4 regions of the Streptomyces afghaniensis genome follow, and region 1 is predicted to be linked to each of the others. Evidence: riboswitches for the same ligand, from Rfam matches in the RefSeq annotation. Region 1 holds a riboswitch; each other region holds the start of a gene.
The links. Region 1 has a riboswitch for cobalamin ahead of ACH4G3_RS26100 (cobalamin biosynthesis protein). Riboswitches for the same ligand answer to the same signal wherever they lie in the genome.
Positions count from the first base shown of each region.

Region 2: it holds a riboswitch for cobalamin, as region 1 does, so the genes downstream of both, ACH4G3_RS35395 (ribonucleoside-diphosphate reductase subunit alpha) here and ACH4G3_RS26100 (cobalamin biosynthesis protein) in region 1, are expected to answer to the same signal.
Region 3: it holds a riboswitch for cobalamin, as region 1 does, so the genes downstream of both, ACH4G3_RS19100 (ABC transporter substrate-binding protein) here and ACH4G3_RS26100 (cobalamin biosynthesis protein) in region 1, are expected to answer to the same signal.
Region 4: it holds a riboswitch for cobalamin, as region 1 does, so the genes downstream of both, ACH4G3_RS21625 (energy-coupling factor ABC transporter permease) here and ACH4G3_RS26100 (cobalamin biosynthesis protein) in region 1, are expected to answer to the same signal.

Region 1 covers NZ_JBIRGJ010000007.1:60,787-64,977, forward strand. Annotated here, with positions in the region: gene ACH4G3_RS26085 (lysozyme) at 1-629, shown strand, start outside; gene ACH4G3_RS26090 (inorganic phosphate transporter) at 775-2,025, shown strand; gene ACH4G3_RS26095 (hypothetical protein) at 2,060-2,281, shown strand; cobalamin riboswitch at 2,425-2,563, shown strand; gene ACH4G3_RS26100 (cobalamin biosynthesis protein) at 2,665-3,609, shown strand; gene ACH4G3_RS26105 (cobyric acid synthase) at 3,606-4,191, shown strand, end outside.
Region 2 covers NZ_JBIRGJ010000010.1:234,204-238,394, forward strand. Annotated here, with positions in the region: gene ACH4G3_RS35390 (ribonucleotide-diphosphate reductase subunit beta) at 1-205, opposite strand, end outside; gene ACH4G3_RS35395 (ribonucleoside-diphosphate reductase subunit alpha) at 205-2,562, opposite strand; cobalamin riboswitch at 2,687-2,816, opposite strand; gene ACH4G3_RS35400 (GNAT family N-acetyltransferase) at 2,869-3,375, opposite strand; gene ACH4G3_RS35405 (NACHT domain-containing protein) at 3,606-4,191, shown strand, end outside.
Region 3 covers NZ_JBIRGJ010000005.1:79,553-83,743, reverse strand. Annotated here, with positions in the region: gene ACH4G3_RS19110 (ABC transporter ATP-binding protein) at 1-636, opposite strand, end outside; gene ACH4G3_RS19105 (FecCD family ABC transporter permease) at 657-1,670, opposite strand; gene ACH4G3_RS19100 (ABC transporter substrate-binding protein) at 1,667-2,686, opposite strand; cobalamin riboswitch at 2,755-2,944, opposite strand; gene ACH4G3_RS19095 (CoA-binding protein) at 3,036-3,464, shown strand; gene ACH4G3_RS19090 (APC family permease) at 3,599-4,191, shown strand, end outside.
Region 4 covers NZ_JBIRGJ010000005.1:675,918-680,108, reverse strand. Annotated here, with positions in the region: gene ACH4G3_RS21635 (MDR family MFS transporter) at 1-169, shown strand, start outside; gene ACH4G3_RS21630 (serine/threonine-protein kinase) at 669-2,063, shown strand; cobalamin riboswitch at 2,154-2,338, shown strand; gene ACH4G3_RS21625 (energy-coupling factor ABC transporter permease) at 2,369-3,070, shown strand; gene ACH4G3_RS21620 (energy-coupling factor ABC transporter substrate-binding protein) at 3,067-3,444, shown strand; gene cbiQ (cobalt ECF transporter T component CbiQ) at 3,450-4,191, shown strand, end outside.

The DNA.
Region 1 (4,191 bases):
GACACGACGTCTCGTCGCACCAGAAGAACATCGACTGGCAGGGCGCGAAGGCGAAAGGCGCCAGGTTCGTCTACGTCAAAGCGACGGAGTCCACGACCTACCGCAACCCCTACTTCGGCCGGCAGTACAACGGCTCGCGCACGGCGGGTCTCGTCCGCGGCGCCTACCACTTCGCGGTGCCCGACAGGTCGTCGGGCCAGGCGCAGGCGGCGCATTTCGTACGCAATGGCGGCGGCTGGACCGCGGACGGCTGGACGCTGCCGCCCGCGCTCGACATCGAGTACAACCCGTACGACAAGAAGCACAAGTGCTACGGCCTGAGCAGGGCGAGGATGGTCGGCTGGATCAGGTCGTTCAGCGACGAGGTCGAGCGGCTCACCGGACGCCGCCCGGTGATCTACACGACCACCCACTGGTGGAACACCTGCACGGGCGGCAGCCGCGCCTTCGCCGCCGACCACCCCCTGTGGATAGCCCGTTACGACGCCGCGAGCGCGGGCACCCTGCCGGCCGGCTGGTCCTCGTGGACCTTCTGGCAGTACGACAACGGATCGGGGACCCTGCCGGGTGATCAGAACCTGTTCGACGGGTCACTCGATCGGCTGAAACAGTTCGCGCGCGGCGCCTAGCCTTCGGGGGCGTGGGGAGCCTCACAGCAGGGCGGAACGGTAACCCTCGGTCGTGGACATCCCAGCGCCCCTCCCAGTTCATCTTCCGTTCACTCAGGTTACCTACGTTCGTCCGGCCAACGACCTCGAACGATTGCCTGGGTAAATGGAAAGCTTCTCGCTGATCCTCGCGATTGTGGTGGTAACCGCACTCGCGTTCGATTTCACGAACGGTTTCCACGACACCGCGAACGCGATGGCCACGACCATTTCCACGGGCGCCATGAGACCCAAGGTCGCAGTGGCCATGTCCGCGGTCCTGAACCTGGTCGGCGCCTTCCTGTCCGTGGAAGTCGCCAACACGATCTCCAAAGGCCTCGTCGACGAGGCCGGCATCCGTCCCGAGGTCATCTTCGCGGCCTTGGTCGGCGCGATCCTCTGGAACCTGCTGACCTGGCTGGTGGGCCTGCCGTCCAGTTCCTCGCACGCCCTTATGGGCGGCCTGATCGGCGCCACGATCGCCTCGGCGGGCGTCGGCGCGGTGCACGGTGACGTCCTGGTCACCAAGGTGCTGATCCCGGCGATCGCCGCCCCGGTGGTCGCGGGCATCGCGGCACTGCTCGCCACCCGGCTGACGTACTCCCTCGGCAAGAAGGCCGACGGCAAGGCCTCCGAGAAGGGCTACCGGGCGGGCCAGATCGCCTCGGCGGGTCTGGTCTCGCTGGCCCACGGCACCAACGACGCCCAGAAGACGATGGGTGTCATCACCCTCGCCCTGGTCGCCGGCGGCGCCGTCGCCCCCGACTCCGACCCGCCCATGTGGGTCATCCTCTCGGCGGGTCTCGCGATCGCGCTCGGCACGTACCTCGGCGGCTGGCGCATCATTCGCACCATGGGCAAGGGCCTGACCGACCTCCAGCCGCAGCAGGGCTTCGCCGCCCAGACCAGCGCGGCCACGGTCATCCTGGCCTCCTCGCACATCGGCTTCTCCCTGTCCACCACCCACTCCGTGTCCGGCTCGGTGATGGGCGCGGGGCTCGGCCGCAAGGGCGGCGTCGTCCGCTGGTCGACGGCGACGCGGATGTTCGTCGCGTGGGGTCTGACGCTGCCGGCGGCGGCCCTGGTGGGCGCGCTCGCCGAGTACGTCACCGGCTTCGGCAGCTGGGGCACCGCGGTGGTCGCCGTCTTCCTCGTCGCCTCCAGCGCGGCGATCTGGAAGATCTCGCGGCGTGAGGTCGTCGACCACACCAACGTCAACGACGCCGACGTGGCGGAGCCGGCCGGTGTGGTCACCACGGCGATGGCCGCGGTGACCCCGCCTCCGGCGGGCGGCACGGCCACGGACGGGCCGAGCGTCACGATCCCGGCGCAGGCCTCGGCCGAACGCGAGCCCTCCACCACGACCACCCCGGTCTGACCCCGCCCACTCGGTTACAAGGAGAACCTCTGCCATGAAGATCGACTGGGCGGCCCTCGGCGCCGTCTTCGGTGTCAGCCTCGTGGTCACCGTGGCCCTGGTGGCCCTGTTCACCCTCGGCATCACCGGCCTGTCCCGCCACGAGCGGGCGGCCGCGGAGGGCGGGTCCGCGGGGCTCGCGGTGACGGGCGCGTACGCGTGCTTCGCGGCGTGTGCGGCTGCCGTGGGATACGGGATCTATCTGATCGTGGCCTGATCACGATCGACTCCGCCGGGCGGTACGGGACTTGGGTCCCGTACCGCCCGGTCGTCGTGTGGCGGGGGGACACCAACTCGGTGTCAGAGCGGCGGTGTGGGCTTCTCCACACTCTCCCCTCGCAGGTCAACGGCAAGTTGACGGCCGTTCCCGGCCGTGGTGGACTGCCGGGGCCAGTACGGCGGCAGGAGAGGAAGCCGGTGCGAGTCCGGCGCGGTCCCGCCACTGTCACCGGGGTAGCAATCCCCGGGAGCCAGGAACTCTCACCGCCGGTCTAGTCGAACCAGGGCGTGGACACCCTGAGTGAGGACATATCGCCATGCGCGGCTGCCGATCGAGGTTCAGTACCCCACCCCTGCCCGCCCCTGCGGCCGGCTGAGCCCATGGGTGCCGGTCGCGTCTTCGCGTACGGCGCCGCCGCCGGTCTGATCGGTGACCTGCTGCTCGGCGATCCCCGCCGGGGGCATCCGGTCGCCGTGTTCGGACGGACCGCGGGCGCCGTGGAACGGGTGTTGTGGCGGGACCACCGGGGGTGGGGCGCGCTGCACACCGTGGTGTGCGCCGGAGGTGCCGTCGCGCTCGGGGGCGCCGCCGCGCGTGCCGTGCGGGACTCCGCCGCCGCGTCCGTCGCGCTGACGGCTGCCGCCACCTGGGCCGTGCTCGGGGGGACTTCGCTCGCGCGGGAGGCCCGGGCCATCGGGCGTGCCCTGGAGGCGGGGGACGTCGAGGGGGCCCGGGCGCGGCTGCCGCATCTGTGCGGGCGGGATCCACAGGCGCTCGACGCCGACGGGATCGCCCGGGCCGTGGTCGAGTCCGTCGCGGAGAACACCTCCGATGCGGTCGTGGGGGCGCTCGTGTGGGGGGCCGTCGGTGGTGTGCCGGGGCTCGTCGGGTTCCGGGCCGTCAACACCCTCGACGCCATGGTCGGGCACAAGTCGGCGCGGTACCGGCGCTACGGGTGGGCCTCCGCGCGGCTGGACGATCTCGCGGGCTGGCCCGGGGCCCGGCTGACCGCCGTGCTCGCGGTCCTGGCAGGAGACGATCCACGGGGAGCGGCGCGGGCCTGGCGTGCCGACGCCGACCGGCATCCGAGCCCCAACGCCGGGCCTGTGGAGGCCTCGTTCGCGGGGGCGCTCGGGGTGCGGCTGGGCGGGACGCTGTCGTACGGCGGGCGCGTCGAGCACCGGCCCGTGCTCAACGGGGCGGCCGGTCGCGCCGTCCGCACCCGGGACATCGAACGGGCCGTACGGCTGTCCAGGCGTGTCGGCTGGCTCGCGCTCGGCGTCTGTGTCGCCGCGCGCCGCATCGCGAAAGGGCGTACGTCATGACGGGCGGTGGACTTCTCGTCGCCGGTACCACCTCCGACGCCGGCAAGAGCGTCGTGACCGCCGGGATCTGCCGGTGGCTGGTGCGACAGGGCGTCAAGGTGGCGCCCTTCAAGGCGCAGAACATGTCCCTCAACTCCTTCGTGACGAAGGAAGGCGCCGAGATCGGGCGCGCGCAGGCCATGCAGGCGCAGGCCTGCCGCGTCGAGCCGACCGCGCTGATGAACCCGGTGCTGCTCAAGCCCGGTGGCGAGCGCAGCAGTCAGGTCGTGCTGCTGGGCAAGCCGGTCGGGGAGCTGAGCGCACGCGGGTACCACGGCGGACGGCAGCAGCAGCTGCTCGGGACCGTGCTGGACTGCCTGGAGCAGTTGCGGGGCACGTATGACGCGGTGATCTGTGAGGGGGCGGGCAGTCCCGCCGAGATCAATCTGCGGCGGACCGACATCGTCAACATGGGGATCGCCCGGGGCGCCGGGCTCCCCGTGCTCGTCGTCGGCGACATCGACCGGGGCGGTGTCTTCGCCTCGTTCTTCGGGACCGTGGCGCTGCTGTCGCGCGAGGACCAGAGTTGCGTCGCCGGGTTCC
Region 2 (4,191 bases), on a different contig from region 1:
TCGCGAAGAAGGCGACCAGGCGGCCGATCAGGTGCTGCTCGGCGGGGGAGAGCTTGGCGAGGTCGGCGACGTCCGAGTGGAGGTCGACCTCCTCCACGGTCCAGGTGTTCTTGATGGCGTCCCGGTAGCGCTCGTAGAAGTCCGGGTAGCGCATGGGACGCAGGGTGAGCTCGAAGCCGGGGTCGAGAAGGTTCTGGGTGCTCATTACTGGCAGGCCTCGCAGGACTCGGGGTTTTCCAGGGAGCAGGCGACCGCTTCGGGATCCGGGGTGGCCTGCGCGGGGACGGTGGCCTGGGCGGCGCGGGCGATGCGGGTCGCCGGGCGCGAACGCAGGTAGTACGTGGTCTTCAGCCCGGACTTCCAGGCGTAGGCGTACATCGAGGAGAGCTTGCCGATGGTCGGCGTCTCCAGGAAGAGGTTCAGGGACTGGGACTGGTCCAGGAACGGGGTCCTGGCCGCCGCCATGTCGATCAGGCCGCGCTGCGGGATCTCCCACGCCGTGCGGTAGAGGGCGCGCACGTCCTCGGGGATCCAGGCGAAGCCCTGCACCGAGCCGTTCGCCTCGCGCAGGGCCTCCCGGCTGCGGGCGTCCCACACGCCGAGCCGCTTCAGCTCCTGCACCAGGTAGGAGTTGACCTGGAGGAACTCACCCGACAGCGTCTCGCGCTTGAACAGGTTGGACACCTGCGGCTCGATGCACTCGTACACGCCCGCGATGGAGGCGATGGTGGCCGTCGGCGCGATGGCGAGGAGCAGGGAGTTGCGCATGCCCGTCACGGCGACGCGCTCGCGCAGGGCGGCCCAGCGCTCCGGCCAGGTCAGCTCCACGTCGTAGTGGTCGGGGTGGAGCACGCCCTTGGCCGTACGGGTCTTCTCCCAGGCCGGCAACGGGCCGTTGCGCTCGGCGAGGTCGGCCGAGGCCTCGTAGGCGGCGAGCATCATGCGCTCGGCGATGCGGGTGGAGAGCCGCTTGGCCTCCGGCGAGTCGAAGGGCAGGCGCAGCTTGAAGAAGACGTCCTGCAGGCCCATGACCCCGAGGCCGACGGGACGCCACCGGGCGTTGGAACGGCCTGCCTGCTCGGTCGGGTAGAAGTTGATGTCCACGACCCGGTCGAGGAACGTGACGGCCGTGCGGACGGTCTCGTCCAGCCGCTCCCAGTCGATGTCCCCGCCGGCCTGGTCGACGAGCGCGCCGAGGTTGACCGACCCCAGGTTGCAGACCGCCGTCTCCCCGTCGCTGGTGACCTCCAGGATCTCCGTGCAGAGATTGGAGGAGTGGACGACGTGGCCCGGCTCGGCCGTCTGGTTGGCGGTGCGGTTGGCTGCGTCCTTGAAGGTCATCCAGCCGTTGCCGGTCTGCGCCAGGGTGCGCATCATGCGGCCGTACAACTCGCGGGCCGGCAGGGTCTTCTTCGCGAGACCCTTCGCCTCGGCCGCCCGGTACGCGGCGTCGAACTCCTCGCCCCACAGGTCGACCAGGTCGGGCACGTCCGAAGGGGAGAACAGCGACCACTGCGCGTCGGCGTTCACGCGCCGCATGAACTCGTCGGGCACCCAGTGGGCGAGGTTCAGGTTGTGCGTGCGGCGGGCGTCCTCGCCGGTGTTGTCGCGCAGCTCCAGGAACTCCTCGATGTCGGAGTGCCAGGTCTCCAGGTAGACCGCGGCGGCGCCCTTGCGGCGGCCTCCCTGGTTCACGGCGGCGACCGAGGCGTCGAGGGTCTTCAGGAACGGGACGATGCCGTTGGAGTGGCCGTTGGTGCCGCGGATCAGCGAACCGCGGGCACGGATACGGGAGTACGCGATGCCGATGCCGCCGGCGTGCTTCGACAGCCGCGCCACCTGGTGGTAGCGGTCGTAGATCGAGTCCAGCTCGTCCTTGGGGGAGTCGAGGAGGTAGCAGGACGACATCTGGGGGTGCCGCGTGCCGGAGTTGAAGAGGGTGGGGGAGGAGGGGAGGTAGTCGAGCCGGCTCATGAGCCCGTAGAGCGCGGCGACTTCGTCGACGGAGCGGCGGGTGTCGTCCTCGGCGAGTCCGGCGGCCACGCGCAGCATGAAGTGCTGGGGCGTCTCGATCACCTTGCGGCTGATCGGGTGCCGGAGCAGATAGCGGCTGTGCAGCGTGCGCAGGCCGAAGTAGCCGAAGCGGTCGTCGGCGGCCGTGTCGATCAGGGCGTCGAGACGGGCGGCGTGGAGGCGCACGAACTCGGCGGTCCGGTCGGCGATGAGACCCTCCCGGTGCCCGACGGCCACGGACTCGGTGAAGCACGTGACGCCCTGTGAGGCGGCCTCGGCGCGGATCCCGATCGTCAGCAGGCGCGCGGCCAGCCGGGAGTAGGCGGGATCCTCGGAGATGAGGCCGGCGGCCGCCTCGGTCGCCAGGTCGCGCAACTCCGACTCGTCGGCTCGCGCGGAGCGGCCGCGCAGCGCGGCGGCGGCGACCCGGCCGGGGTCGGCGTCGGGGAGGTCGGCGGTCAGCTCGGTCAGGGTCCGCAGCAGCGCGGCACCGGGACCGTCGTGCTCTTTTTCGGCGGCTGAGACCGGATCGGCTGGCGCGATGGTCACGTGGGGCTCTCCCTCGCTCGGCACGGGGGCCTCGCACAGGGCAGGGGGCAGCACGCGAGCGCACGCGGCGTCGCGTCCACCGGCCCATTCCACGAGGCCCGGACGTCAATGCGCACCGGCCGGACGGCCGGGCGCGCTGTCGGCAGGTCCTCGGACTGACTCCCATGCAGGCATGAAAAAGGCATGGGTACACCGTTGCGGGACAGTTCCGGATTCGCACCGGATTCCCCTGCGGCGACAGCGAGCATGAGCATACATCTTGTGCCGGGTGGCGAAAGCACCCCTAGATGTAGTGTCGCGACGGTTTCACAGCGTCAACTCGTAGGTGAGGAGAGTGATGTCGTCGAGCTCCGGAATCGGGTTCCAGTCGCGCTCCGGGACACGGACGAAGCCGAGACGTTCGTAGATGCGGTGGGCGGCGTGCATGGTGCGCTGTGTCGACAGGACGACGCGGACACAGCCGTCCGTCGCACGGGCGCGGTCGACGCAGGCGCGGACGAGGGCCTCTCCGGCGCCGCGGCCGCGGGCCTCGTGGGCGACGGCGAGCATCCGTATCTCGGCCTCCGAGGGGCGGGCGATGTCGGCCATGGGACCGCCGGCCGGGACGAAGGTGACGCCGCCGAGGATGGTGTCGTTCTCCGTGGCCACCAGGACCTCGGCGGCTGCCGCGCGCTTGGCCACGTCCTTCAGTTCGGCCAGGTACCAGTCGCTCTCGCCGAAAGCGAGGAGGCCGTCCTGGACGTAGGCCTGGGCGGTGATCTCGCCGAGGGTCTCGTATTCGCCGGGTTCCGCCTGTCGGATGAGGATGTCCATGGGGCCGAGTCTGCCGGAGGGCAGCCGTACCGGGCGCCGGGGTTTTCGGGTTGCGGGAGGTTCGTCGAGTGTTTCCATGGAAGTAGGTGCCGGCGTCCGAGGCCTCCGACCCGAGATGGCTCTCGGAAGGAGAACGCACGATGACGAGGGTTGTCCGTCACCCGCCAGGCAAGGAGCGGCCGCGTAACGCGCCGATGGCGACCCTGAATGTGAGACGGGCGGGGAACCACGTGCGCCGCGTCTTCCTGGGCTATTGGCACACGCTGACGATCCGTCTGGAGGCCCGTCGGGACACCACGCGTTCCAGGAAGTGGCGCAGGTGGTTCTCCTACACCAACGCGACCAGGATCGTCTGGTTGCTCGCCGCGCTCGCGGTCCTCGCCTGGTGCGGGGAGGGCCTGTGGATCCTGGCCACGGAGAAGACGACCTCGTTCGAGAAGTGGCGGAAGAACAACGAAGGGTTCGAAGCCGTCGTTCGTTTCGTCGGTCCGATCCTCACCGCCTCGATCGCCGCCGCGCTCTTCCTGTTCTTCTGGTACAGCTGGACCAAGCGGCGCTACCTCCGCAAGGCACGTAAGCATCCCCACAGACTGGTCCTCACCGCCGGGCCGGACATCGCTGAGATCGTGGGCCGCGAGGAGGTCGCCCAGGTCATCGCCCAGCGCCTGCGCAAGCGCGACACCCGCAGGCCCTATCTGCTCGTCGGCGGCGTCGGCACGGGGAAGACCGCCGTCCTGGTGCGGCTCACCGAACTCCTGGCCCGGCAGTCTGCCGTCCCCGTGCCCATCCGGCTGAGGGACGCGGACGGAGCCGACC
Region 3 (4,191 bases), on a different contig from region 1:
GCTCAGGACGACGACCTCGTCGCAGTACATCGCCGCGAGGTTGAGGTCGTGCAGGGCGACGACGGTGGTGACCGGCAGGCCGGTGACCAGGGCGAGCAGGTCGAGCTGGTGGTGGATGTCGAGATGGTTGGTGGGCTCGTCCAGGAGGAGTTCCCGGGGCTCCTGGGCGAGCGCGCGGGCGATCTGCACCCGCTGGCGTTCGCCGCCCGAGAGAGTGTGCCAGGGCTGGTCGGCCCGGTCGGCGAGGCCGGTGCGCTCCAGAGCCTCGCGCACGGCCCGTTCGTCGTCCGCCGAGCCGGGCGTCCAGGCCCGGCGGTGCGGCACCCGGCCCAGCCGAACGACGTCCCCGACCGTCAACTCGACCTGCGTGTCGGCCTGCTGCTCGACCACGGCGAGCCGGCGGGCGACGGTACGGCGGGGCAGGTCGCCCAGCGGCGTGCCGTCGAGGGTGACGACTCCGGCGGTCGGCGTGAGCAGCCCGGCCAGCAGCCGCAGCAGCGTGGACTTGCCGGAGCCGTTGGGACCGAGGAGGCCGACCGTGGAGCCGGTCTCCGGCGCGAGGACGACACCGTCGAGGATGAGGCGCCCGTCGGCACGGCGAGCGACCCGGTCGGCCCGCAGCCCGGCGCCGGACACCGCTGCTTCCGCTGCCCCGCTCACCGCACCCTCCGTGTCCGGTACAGCACCACCACGAACGCCGGCACCCCGATCAGCGACGTCACGACTCCCACCGGCACCTCCTGGGGATCCAGCACCGTACGGGCGAGGGTGTCCACCCACACCAGGAACACCGCTCCGGCGAGGGCGGTGACCGGCAGCAGCCGGGCGTGCCCGGGACCGGTCAGTGCCCGCGCGGCGTGCGGCAGGACCAGCCCGACGAAGCCGATCGCCCCCGCCGAGCTGACCAGCGCGGCCGTGAGCAGGGCCGTGACACACAGCAGCACCAGACGGGTGCGGGCCACGGACACCCCGAGCGCGGCCGCCGCGTCCTGCCCGAAGGCGAAGGCGTCGAGGGTGCGGGCGTACGACAGGCACACCACCAGCGTCACGGCCAGGACGGCCAGGCACAGCCACACGTCGGTCCAGCCCGCGCCGCCGAGCGAGCCGAGGAGCCAGAACAGCACGCCCCGGGTCGTCTCGGCGTCGGCGGCGGTCATCACGACGAAGGAGGTGAGCGCGGAGAAGAGCTGCATGGCGGCGACGCCCGCGAGGACGACCCGGTCGGTGGTGCCGCCGAGGGTGTGGCTGAGCAGCAGCACCAGCGCGAAGGACACCAGGGCGCCGAGGAACGCGCCCGCGGACACCGAGACGGCACCGCCGCCCACGCCCAGGACGACGACCACGACCGCGCCGGTGGAGGCGCCGGAGGACACCCCGAGTACGAACGGGTCGGCGAGCGGGTTGCGCAGCAACGACTGCATAACCGCCCCGCACACGGCGAGTCCGGCCCCGCACACGGCCGCGAGCAGGGTGCGCGGCAGCCGCAGCTGCCAGACGATCCCGTCGCGGATCGGCGTCAGGTCCGAGCTGCCGAGCCCGAGGTGGGCCGCGACGACCGACCAGACGTCCGCGACCCGGATGTCGGCCGGGCCGACGGTGATCGCCAGGGCCAGGGAGACGGCCAGCAGGAGGGCCCCTCCGGCACCGAGCGCGAGCCCGCGGACGGTCACTTCTTCACGAGCCCGAACTCGCGCAGCTTGGCGGCGACCTGTTCCACGCCCTCGACCGTGCGGATGGTCGGGTTCATGGCCTGCCCGCTGAGCAGCACGTACCGCTTGTGCCGGACCGCGTCCATATTCCTGGTGACCGGGTCGGACTCCAGGAAGGCGATCTTCTTCGCGGCCGACTCGGCGGTCTGCGACTTGCGGGTGAGGTCGCCTATGACGAGGACGTCGGGGTCGCGTTCGGCGACCGTCTCCCAGTTGATCTGCGGCCACTCCTCGTGCGTGTCGTCGAAGACGTTCTTCGCGCCGAGGGCCCGGGTGATGATGCCGGGCGCCCCGCAGCATCCCGCCATGTAGGGCGACTCGGAGTTGGCGAACCAGTACAGGAGAGTGACGTCGGAGGCGTGGATGCCCCGCGTGGCCTTCGCCATGCGCCGCTGGAGGGAGGCCACGAGCCTGTCTCCCCGTTCCTGCACCCCGAACACGGTGGACAGGTCGCGTACTTCGCCGTAGATGGTGTCGATGCCGAGCGCCTTGTCGCGCGCGCCGTCGCCGTCGCCGGAGTTGTCCTTGCCGGAGCAGTCGGACGGGGAGACGTATGTGGGGACGCCGAGCTTCTCGAACTGCTCCCGGGTGGCGACGCCGCCCTTGCCGAGGGTGGAGACGAAGGACGCCGCGACGAAGTCGGGGCCGGCGTCCAGGACCCGTTCGAAGGACGGGTTGTTGTCGGCGATGCGCGGCACGTTGGCGTTGGCCTTCGCCAGCCCCTTCATCACGGGGTCGGTCCAGGTGGCGGTGCCCGCGAGACGGTCGGCGAGGCCGAGGGAGAGCAGGATCTCGGTGGTGCCCTGGTTGAGGGAGACGGCGTGCTTCGGCGGGGCCTCGACGCTTACCTGGCGGCCACAGTTGTCGAGGGTGACGGCGGCCTTGGCGGTGGTGGCCTTGGAGTCGCCGCAGCCGGTCAGGAGCAGGGAGCCGGCCGCGAGCAGGGCGGCGGCACGGGCGGGTCGAGCGAGGGGCACGGAAACAGTCCTCAGTCGTCGAGGGCTCGATCGCGGAGCCCGGTCGTACGGTGCTCCCCCGCCGCGAACGGCCGCGGGGGCCGCCAGCAGGTCTTCGGACTCGGGTTCGTCCGGTGCGGAGCGCCTTCCCGGACGTCATACGTGCCGTCCAGTGGCCGAGGCCCCGCCCGTCCCCCTCACCGCTGCGCGTCAGTTCCGGATTCGCACCGGATTCCCTGACCCACGTACATGGGTTCGACTGGCCTCGGCAAGCTATCACGCCGGGCGCGGGGGAATCACCGCCCGCCTTGCGCCGTTGGACCAGGGGAAGTCCCCAGCAGTTCTTCCGCGACGTACGAGGAGGCCGCCGGTGTACGGCGACGAGGCAACGGTCCGCAGGATCCTCACCGAGCTCGGCGACACCTGGGCCGTGGTGGGCCTGTCGTCGAACCGGCAGCGCGCGGCGTACGGCGTCGCCGCCGTGCTCCAGCGCTTCGGCAAGCGTGTCGTGCCCGTGCATCCGAAGGCGGAGACGGTGCACGGCGAGCAGGGGTACGCCAGTCTGGCGGACGTCCCCTTCGACGTGGACGTCGTGGACGTGTTCGTGAACAGCGATCTCGCCGGCGCGGTCGCGGACGAGGCGGTCGCGAAGGGCGCGCAGGCCGTGTGGTTCCAGCTCGGCGTCATCGACGAAGCGGCGTACGACCGGACCCGCGCCGCGGGCCTGGAGATGGTGATGGACCGCTGCCCGGCGATCGAGATCCCACGACTTCCTCATCACCGCGTACAGAATTCCTGAAGCGCTTTCCAGGAAATACCCGTGCCGGGTCAAGGGTGCGCAACTCGTCTTCTACCGCTGGATAATCGATTCCTAATCTGAGGCCTCTTGCTCGCAGAACTCACCGAGTTCTTTTATGAGAGGCCCCTTGATTCATGGTGAGCGTCGACCAGGCAGCAGCGGGGGTAAAGGGGGGTCCGGGCGGATTGCGCCGGGACGTCGGACTGATCGGGCTCATGTGGGCGTCGGTCGGTTCCATCATCGGCTCGGGGTGGCTGTACGGAGCCGAGAAGGCGGTCGTGGCGGCCGGCCCCGCGGCGATTCTGTCGTGGCTGATCGGCGCGGTCGGGATCGTGCTGCTGGCCCTGGTGCACGCGGAACTCGGCGGCATGTTCCCGGTCGCGGGCGGCACGGCACGTTATCCGCACTACGCGTTCGGCGGACTGGCCGGCATGTCCTTCGGCTGGTTCTCCTGGCTCCAGGCGGCGACCGTGGCGCCGATCGAGGTCGAGGCCATGATCGGCTACGCCGGTCACTGGCACTGGGCGCAGGGTTTCCAGCACGCCAAGGACGGGACGCTGACGACCAGCGGGTTCGTCGTCGCCGTGGTCCTCATGGCCGTGTTCGTCGTGATCAACTTCCTCGGGGTGCGGCTCCTGGCGCACACCAACAGCACCGCCACCTGGTGGAAGGTGGCCGTGCCGCTGGCCGCGATCTTCATCATCGCGGCCGGCAACTTCCACCCGGG
Region 4 (4,191 bases), on a different contig from region 1:
GGTCTCGGGCCTGATCGTCCTCGCCGGCAGCGCGGCCACCGGCTCCCTGCTCGACACGGGCCTCCCGGCCGCCGTGCCCTGGCTGGTCCTGGCGGCGGTACCGGCCCTGGCGGTGGCACTGCTGCCGCGCCGGGAGGAACGGGCGCAGGCGGCGGGCACGGCGGCCTGACGGCACGGGGGAGGCGGGGGGGGCGGGCGCGCGGCGGCCCGGCCACAGGCCGGGCGCAGCCGCGGGCGCGCGGCGACCTGACCACAGGCCCACCGCAGGGGCGGCGCGCGGCGGCCCGACCGCACACGCAGGCCCGGAAGCCGGGCGCGCGGCGGCCCGACCACAACACCCGCAGACGCGGAAGCCGGGCACGCGGAAACCCGGCCGCACGCGCAGAACGCAGGGAGGCGAGGGAGGAGGCAGCGGCGGTCCGATCCGGCGCCCGGCGGCACTGAGGAAAGTCGCGGCAACCACGCGCGCCGCAGCGTCACCCCGGTGGGACGGGACTCCGCTCCCCGTTTTCCGGGACCGTACCGTCCCACGACACCGCACCGGGGAACTGTGGTCACGCGACGCCAGTATCCTGGGTCGGCTGCGGCACCCCCCACCAACCCCCGCTCCGACGCGGGGAGTTGCGGCCTGCGGCGAGGACCTTCCCACGAGCATAGGACGAGGACGAGTGCTGCTAGCGGGCCGCTACCGGCTGGACGTTGAGATCGGGCGCGGCGGAATGGGCGAGGTCTGGCGTGCGTACGACGAGACACTCGCCAGAGCGGTGGCCGTCAAGCTGCTGCTGCCCCAGGACACCGACGCCACGGCGGCCTCCCGGTTCCGCCTGGAGGCCCAGACGGCCGGGCGTCTCAACCACCCCAACCTGGTAGGGGTCCTGGACTTCGGCGAGTACGACAACCGGCTGTACCTGGTGATGGAGCTGGTCGAGGGCGACAGCCTCGCCCGGGTGCTGTCCGTCTCGGGCGCGCTTCCCGCCGAGCGCGTGGCCCGACTCGCCGCGCAGGCCGCCGCCGGGCTCGCCGCCGCGCACCAGCAGGGCATCGTGCACCGGGACGTCAAACCCGCCAACCTCCTGCTGGACGCGGGCGGCACGCTGAAGATCGGCGACTTCGGCATCGCGCGCTTCCTCGACGACCCGGGCGCCGCGCTCACCGCCACCGGTCAGATCGTCGGCACGGGCCTCTACCTCGCGCCCGAACGGGCCCTGGGCCGGCCCGCGGGTCCCGCTTCCGACATGTACTCCCTGGGGTGCGTGCTCTACCAGCTCCTCAGCGGCCGCCCGCCGTTCCAGGCCGACACCGCCGTCGCACTCCTCCACCAGCATCTCGACAACGCCCCCGTACCGCCCCGCGAACTCGGTGTCGCCGGTCTGCCGCCCGCCTTTGAGAGCTACCTCCTCGCCCTGCTCGCCAAGCAGCCCGAGGACCGGCCCACGGCGCAGCAGGCCGCCGAGTGGTTCGCCGGCGGCGCCTGGCGGGGGCTGCCCGAGCCGCTGCCGGAGGCGGCGTCCCCGGTGCCGTCCGCCGGGCCGAGACCGTACGCGGCAGCCGACAGCGGCGCCCCGGCCACGTACGCGCTGCCCACGGGGTCTCGCACCGCCCGGGGCGGGCGTTCCCGTCGCGCCGCGCCCCGCAGCGGTCTCGGCGACCACCGGAGAACGGCAGCGGTGGTGGCCGCGGCGGCCGTCTTCCTCGCCGCGATGCTCGCCGGCATGCTGTGGTTCTCGCCCGACAACACCGCGACGGAGGGCACGGAACCCGACGCGTCCCCGTCCGCGAGCAGCCCGGCCGCCCCCTCGCCCGGCGACTCCGCCGACTCCGCCGATCCTCTGGCCTCCGCCCCGGCGGCCGCCACGACTCCGACCGCCGGCGCAGTGGCCGATGTCACCCCCTCCACCACGGCACCCGATTCCCCGGCCCCCGCCGAAGCGACGAGCGCCCCCGAGAGCCCGGCGCAGGAGACCAACAGCAGCCCGCCGGAGGAGACGGACAAGCCCAAGCAGGAACAGGCTCCGCGCTCGTGGGGGAACGGGGAGGACGAGGACGACGAGGGTGACGACTGAGCCGTCCTGCGCCGGTGTGTGAGCGGTGGCCCCCTCACGCGCCCTTCCGCGCGCCCCCTCGGCTGGCTTGTCATGGCCCTTATCTCGGCATTACTGTCACCACGCCTTGGTGAACGGGAAATCCGGTGTGATGCCGGTGCGGCCCTCGCCACTGTGATCGGGAAGTCCGGCTCCAGCCCTAGCGGGCAGCCACTGGGTTCTCACGGACCCGGGAAGGCGGAGTACGGGCGGTGGGACCCGTGAGCCAGGAGACCGGCCAAGGCGCGTCAACCATCCACGAGGTGCTGGAGAGGGTCTGCTGAGCCATGCACATTGCCGAGGGTTTCCTGCCGCCGGCGCACGCGGTCGCCTGGGGCGCCGCGTCTGCGCCGTTCGTCCTCCACGGAGTCCGGTCGCTCACCCGTGAGGTGCGCGAGCACCCCGAGAGCACCCTGCTCCTCGGCGCCTCGGGCGCCTTCACGTTCGTCCTGTCCGCGCTGAAACTGCCGTCCGTCACCGGCAGCTGCTCCCACCCCACCGGCACGGGCCTGGGAGCCATCCTGTTCCGGCCCCCCGTCATGGCGGTGCTGGGCACCATCACCCTGCTCTTCCAGGCGCTGCTGCTCGCGCACGGCGGTCTGACGACGCTCGGCGCCAACGTCTTCTCCATGGCGATCGTCGGGCCCTGGGCCGGCTACGCGGTGTACCGCCTGCTGCGCCGCTACGGCGTGCCGCTGATGGTCGCCGTGTTCTTCGCCGCGTTCGTCGCCGACCTGTCCACCTACTGCGTCACCAGCGTGCAGCTCGCGCTCGCGTTCCCCGACCCGGGCAGCGGGTTCCTGGGCGCGCTCGGCAAGTTCGGCTCCATCTTCGCCGTCACCCAGATCCCGCTCGCGGTGAGCGAGGGACTGCTGACGGTGCTCGTGATGCGGCTGCTGGTGCAGTCCAGCAAGGGCGAACTGACCCGGCTGGGTGTGCTCCTGGCCGCGAAGGAGTCCCGGAGCGAGACCGAGGCGGTGGCCCGATGAGCAGGAACACGAAGATCAACCTCCTGCTGCTGCTCGCCGTGGCCGCGCTCGCCGTGCTGCCGCTCGCGCTCGGCCTCGGCGACCACAAGAAGGAGCCGTTCGCGGGCTCCGACGGCGAGGCCGAGACGGCGATCACCGAGATCGAGCCGGACTACAAGCCCTGGTTCTCGCCCCTGTACGAGCCGCCGTCCGGTGAGATCGAGTCGGCGCTGTTCTCCCTCCAGGCGGCCCTCGGCGCCGGTGTCCTCGCCTACTACTTCGGCCTGCGCCGGGGCAGGCGGCAGGGTGAGCAGCGGGCGCTGGAGCGGGAGCGGGACTCCGGGAGCCGGGCGGCCGGGGGCACGGCCGAGGAGTCCACGGCCGAAGGGGCCTGAGCCGCGTGCTGCCGATCGACGCGGCGGCGCACAGCAGTCGCTGGCGCCGCCGCCATCCCGTGGACAAGGCCGTGCTCGGGCTGGGTCTGACCCTGCTGGCGATCTCGCTGCCGCCCTGGCCGGGCGCGGCTCTGGTGCTGCTGACCGCCCTGGTGGTGCTGCTGGGTCCGGCGGGCGTGCCCTGGCGCCGGCTGTGGCGGGCCTACCGGGTGCCGCTGGGTTTCTGCGTGACCGGCGCGCTGACCCTGCTCGTGCAGGTCGGCGGGCCGGGCGGCTTCGTCTCGCTCGCCGGTGACGGGCCGGTCCGGGCCGGGGAGTTGCTGCTGCGCACCTCGGCGGCATCCCTGGGGGTGCTGCTGTTCGCGTTCACCACGCCCATGTCCGACCTGTTGCCGCGGCTGGTCCGGGCCGGGGTGCCGGCGCCGGTCGTCGACGTGGCGCTCGTGACGTACCGGATGAGTTTCCTGCTGCTGGACTCCGTGCGCCGGGTCCGTGACGCGCAGGCGGCCCGGCTCGGGCACACCACGCGGGCCGCCGCCTGGCGTTCCCTGGGCGGTCTCGGGGCCACCGCCTTCGTCCGGGCCTTCGACCGGGCGGTCCGCCTCCAGGCCGGTCTCGCCGGGCGCGGCTACGACGGCACCCTGCGCGTCCTGGTGCCCGAGGCCCGGGTCTCCGTCCGCTTCACGACGGCCAGTTGCGTACTCCTCGCGGCGCTGGCCGTCCTCACCTTCGTACTGGAAAGGCCGC